DNA from 2 places in the Streptomyces sp. CC0208 genome. Region 2 is predicted to be linked to the other one. Evidence: riboswitches for the same ligand, from Rfam matches in the RefSeq annotation. Region 2 holds a riboswitch; the other holds the start of a gene.
What was found. Region 2 has a riboswitch for cyclic di-AMP ahead of D1369_RS35305 (NlpC/P60 family protein). Riboswitches for the same ligand answer to the same signal wherever they lie in the genome.
Positions count from the first base shown of each region.

Region 1: another riboswitch for cyclic di-AMP. It lies ahead of D1369_RS24250 (transglycosylase family protein); the one in region 2 lies ahead of D1369_RS35305 (NlpC/P60 family protein).

Region 1 is NZ_CP031969.1:5,266,899-5,269,339, reverse strand. It holds gene D1369_RS24250 (transglycosylase family protein) at 38-730, opposite strand; cyclic di-AMP (ydaO/yuaA leader) riboswitch at 734-946, opposite strand; gene D1369_RS24245 (transglycosylase family protein) at 1,106-2,083, opposite strand; gene D1369_RS24240 (cytochrome P450) at 2,276-2,441, opposite strand, start outside.
Region 2 is NZ_CP031969.1:7,668,599-7,671,039, reverse strand. It holds gene D1369_RS44180 (ATP-dependent Clp protease proteolytic subunit) at 1-337, shown strand, start outside; gene D1369_RS35310 (hypothetical protein) at 345-650, shown strand; cyclic di-AMP (ydaO/yuaA leader) riboswitch at 988-1,200, shown strand; gene D1369_RS35305 (NlpC/P60 family protein) at 1,204-1,677, shown strand; gene D1369_RS44175 (DUF6328 family protein) at 1,702-2,088, shown strand; gene D1369_RS35295 (ATP-binding protein) at 2,124-2,441, opposite strand, start outside.

The DNA of each region.
Region 1 (2,441 bases), 2.4 Mb from region 2:
GGACACGACTGTGAGGGCCCTGTGGTTCAGCTGGGTCTTACTTCAGGTGCAGCTGCTGGCCCGGGAAGATGAAGTCGGCATCGTCGATGATGTCCTTGTTCAGCTTGAACAGCTTCTGCCAGCCGCCCTTGACCTTGTGCTTCTCGGCGATCGAGCTGAGGGTGTCACCCTTGACGACCTTGTACTCGCCGTCGCCCTTCTTGACCTTCTTGCCGGTCGGGGTGGTGACGGTCTTCTTCGCGGCCGGACGCTCGGAGGAACGCGAGGCGCTCTGCTCGCCGGTCGAGCGGGTGCTGGTGCCCGAGTTCGAGGAGCTGGAGTTCGAGCTGGAGGAGGACGAGCTGCTGCCGCTGTAGGAGGCGCCGGACAGGCCCTTGCCGCAGACCGGCCAGGCACCCTTGCCCTGCGAGGCGAGGACCTTCTCGGCGACGGCGATCTGCTGGGACTTGCTGGCCTGGTTGGCCTGCGACGCGTACTGCGTGCCGCCGTAAGCGGCCCAGGTGGAGGCCGAGAACTGCAGGCCGCCGTAGTAGCCGTTGCCGGTGTTGATGGACCAGTTGCCGCCGGACTCGCACTGGGCGACGGTGTCCCACTCGGAGGCGGTGGCGGCAGAGGCGTTGCCGGCCGCCATCAGCGGGGCGGCGATGGCGACACCGGTGACGCCGGCCAGAGCGGCGGCGCGGGTGGTCTTGGAAGGACGACGGTGCTTGCCCTTGCCGGAAAACAGCATGGTGGATCCCCTCACCGACGCCTGCGAGGTGAGCTGTCGGGTTCGGGCCGGTTGAGTTGCCCGGTCGCACACCCTGCGGTGCGCGGCTTCACCCCAAGCCGGTCCAGCGTGAACTGCTGGGCCCGGCACTTACCTTGGGTCCCCCGCTCCTGCCTACGGCGCTTACGCGACGACTGTTCCCGTACGGCCGCTGGCAGGATTCGGCGTTGCGACAGACGGGGCTCGGGTTGCCGAGCGGTCACGACCGTAGACACGCGCTCGGCGGAATTTCAAAGACGATCAGGGCTTCTGAGACTCATCCCACACTTTCACCAAAGTGGACATTCAGTGCGAAGTGTGACGTGAACTCCCGCTGTTTTTCTGGGCTTTTCAGCCCTATTCAGCCCCTGTGTCGAGCGTCTGACCGGCGACGATGTTGCTCGGGTCGACCCCGATGCGGTCCTTGTTCTCGGCATAGAGGGCGCGCCATCCGCCGTCGAGCCCAAGGGAGTCGGCAATGGAGACGAGGGAGTCGCCCTCCTGGACGACATAGGTGGCGGCGGCATGCCGGCCGGCCGAGGCAGAGGCCGTGCTCTTCGTCGCACTCTCCTGCGCGCTGTCACCGCGGTGCTTGCCGGAGCCGAGGGCACCGACGTCCACGAGGGCCGAAGAGCTGCCCTCCTGCCACGACTTGTCTGCTTCGTCCTCTTCTGCACTGACCACGGGCGAGCCGTCGGAAGGCTGCGTCTCCTTCGCAGCCGAACCACCGGATCCCGAAGAGTTCTTTTTGTCCGGCTTGGCCGAACTGTCGCCACTGGAGGCAGAGGCCGACGGCGAGGGCGTCGCGGACGAACCGTCCAGCGCGTCGAGCAGACCGGAAGACTCCTCGGAGCCCGCCGAGTTGGAGGAACCGGACGAACCGGATGAGTCGGACGAACCGGATGTCGAAGCCGAGGGCGCACCGCTCCCCACGCCCGTGTCGACGTCGGCCGAGCCCGAGTTCTTGCTGAGACCGTTGAGCAGACCGCAGGTCGGCCACGCGGCGATGCCCTGGTCCGCGAGGAGCTTCTCGGCCACGGCTATCTGCTGGTTGCGGCTCGCCAGGTCGGCGGTCTCGGCGTACTCGAGGCCGCCGTACTTCTCCCAGTTCTCCTGGGACATCTGGAGGCCGCCGTAGTAGCCGTTGCCGTCGTTCGCGCTCCAGGAGCCACCGCTCTCGCACTCCGCGACCCGGTCCCACGTGGTGCCGGTGGCGGCGCTCGCCCCGGTCGCTCCGAGCAGTGGGATCGCGATGGCGGATCCCGTCACACCGGCCGCCACAAGGAGAGCCGGAGCCTGACGGGGGCGACGGTGACGACCGTTCCCGGAGAGCATGGAGGGACCTTTCCCGAGACAGCAAGTACTGGCGTGGTGGGTGATGCGGGGCACCGCGCTGGTCCGTGAACGTATAGGGATTCGATCACTTGTCACAAGTTAATGCCGCGTAGATCACGTGAAGATCACAGACTTGAGGGCACGTCATGTTTACGCGGCTCCGCGCCGGGATAGGCCGGACCCCTCGGTCGATTACCGGACGGGCGTGAACTCCACGGGCAAAGTGCGCAGTCCGCGCATGATGAGCCCCCCGCGCCAGCGCAAATCAGCCGAATCCACCGCGAGTTGCAGATCCGGTAGGCGGGTGAGGAGGGTAGCGAGCGCGGTCTGGCCCTCCAGGCGGGCGAGCGGGGCACCG
Region 2 (2,441 bases):
CCAGGCCGGCTCCTCCGCGGCCGTGCTGCTCGCGGCGGGCACCCCGGGCAAGCGGTCCGTGCTGCCGGGCGCCCGGGTGGTGATCCACCAGCCCGCGCTGAGCGAGCCCGTGCAGGGGCAGGCCAGCGATCTGGCCATCCAGGCAGACGAGTTGCTCCGGGTGCGGGCCCGCCTGGAGGAGATGCTCGTCCGGCACACCGGGCGCAGCCCCGAGCAGGTGAGCGCGGACATCGAGCGGGACAGGATCCTGGACGCGCAGGGCGCCCTGGACCACGGCCTGGCGGACGCGATCGTCCCCAGCCGCAAGTCCTCGCCCACCGCACCGGGCGCGAGGTGAGCCCTCGATGGTGCCGGACCTTCCCCCGCTGCCCGCGCTCACGCACGCCGAGGGCGAGCTGATCGACCGTTATCTCGAGGTGGTCGACCTGCTGGGCCGGATCAACCCGGCCCGGCGCGAGGACACCTACGGCGGACTGCGCGCGGCCCAGGCGCTGGTGAGCAGGGCGGCCGAGCTGCGTGACGCGCTGGTGCTGATGCACGGCCGGGGCGAGCGAGAACTGCATGCCGCGACACTGGCGCGGGCCCTGCGGGTTCTGGACGGCGAACGGCGTACGGCCCGGGTCACCGTGCCACCCGAATCCGGCAACTGACGCACCGGCAGCCGTTCCGGACGCCCCATGGTCTGACGGGGCGTCCGGGACACGGTTGAAACGGACCAAAAGACGTACCGCCATTTGCAGGAGACGCGGCTCCTTTTTCGAGACCCCTGAGGTTGCACAACGCGCGTGGTTCAGGGAGGGAATGAGGAGTTTCTGTGCTGGTCGCACGGCCCGTGGACCCCTCGACGCCCCTTCGCTAGCTCAGGTGTCCACCCGAACGGGTGAGTGGTGAGTAACAACACAAACCCCCGGTTCCATTGGGTTTTTGGGACATCAGTACGCCAAGATCCCTGTCTGACGACAAGCCCCCGCCGCAGCGGCGGGGCGATCCGGGCGGACGCCGAGTCCTGCCGCCGCCCGGATGACCGGTCGACAGGAGTGGATCGGCAGGAGTGGAGGACCCAAGCAACGACGGGTCGCCGGAACGGTCACGCCATGGCCGGGTCGAGCAGCCCTTGGGGTGAAGCCGCGTCAGCGGCCGGGCAACTTTGTCAGCCCGAATCCGACAGGTCATCCTTCACAGGCGGCTGACGAAGGGTTGCGCATGACTGCGCTCAATCGTGTCCCGTCGCTGATGGTCCGGGCCGGTACGGCCTCGGCCTTCGCCATCGCCGCCGTGGGCGGCTCCGTCGTGGTCCCGGGCCTCGCGCCCGACGCCGCGGCCGCGACGCCTGCGACGAAGGCACTCAAGGTAGCGGCCTCCAAGAAGGGCTCGCCGTACAAGTACGGCGCCACCGGGCCCCGCCGCTTCGACTGCTCAGGGCTCACGCTGTACTCGTTCAAGAAGGCGGGCAAGAAGCTCCCGCGCACGGCGGCCCAGCAGTACAACAAGACCCGCCACATCGGCTCGGGCAGCCGCAAGGCCGGCGACCTGGTGTTCTTCCACTCGGGTTCGAACGTCTACCACGTCGGCATCTACGCCGGGAAGGGAAAGATCTGGCACGCCCCGAAGACCGGGGACGTGGTGAGGCTGCAGAAGATCTGGACGAAGAGCGTCTGGTACGGCCGGGTCAAGTGACGCCCCCGAGGGGACGGCGGCGACCTGACCTCCCGCCGTCCCCTCGGGTCCCCGCTGGAGAGCGCCGACCGCGCCTTCGGCGAGCTGCTCCAGCAACTGCGCGTCCCCCAGAGCGGGGCGCAGATCCTCTTCGCCTTTCTGCTGACGCCGGCCTTCACCCAGCGCTTCCCGCCCCTCGACACCTTCCAGCGCGTCACGTACGCCACCACACTGCTGTCCCGGCTCACCACGGCCGGCATGGGCGTTCCGGTGCTCGCGTTCACCGGCTCGGTTCTGCTCACAGAGGGACACAGGGCGGCGCAGGCGCAGTCGCACCCGGCCCCCGGGCCGATGCAACGCGAGGTGATCAGGCCGCGAGCGACGGTTCGGCCGGGAGCCTCACCCCGAGAGCCGTCACCGCGTCTGCGGTGACCCCGGGATGCATCGCGCTGCCGAACTGATGTCTGCTACGGCTCCTGCTGCCCCGCGGCGGTGACCGGCTCCGCAGGAACCGTCCACGGGAGTTCGATCGAGACGGTCTTGCCGCCTTCCCGGGTGGGCCTGACTCTCAGCCTGCCGCCGCTCTCGGCGGCGAGCCAGCGAACGATCACCATCCCCCGTCCGTTGTCCTGCTGGACCGCGGCCGGCAGTCGCTTGGGGAAGCGGGGGTGGCTGTCGGTGACCCCGATGCGCAGCTGTTCGTCACGGTCCAGCTCGATGTCCACCGTGAAGGTGGGGGACTGCCCGAAGGTGTGCTGTACGGCGTTGGTGGCGAGTTCGGAGAC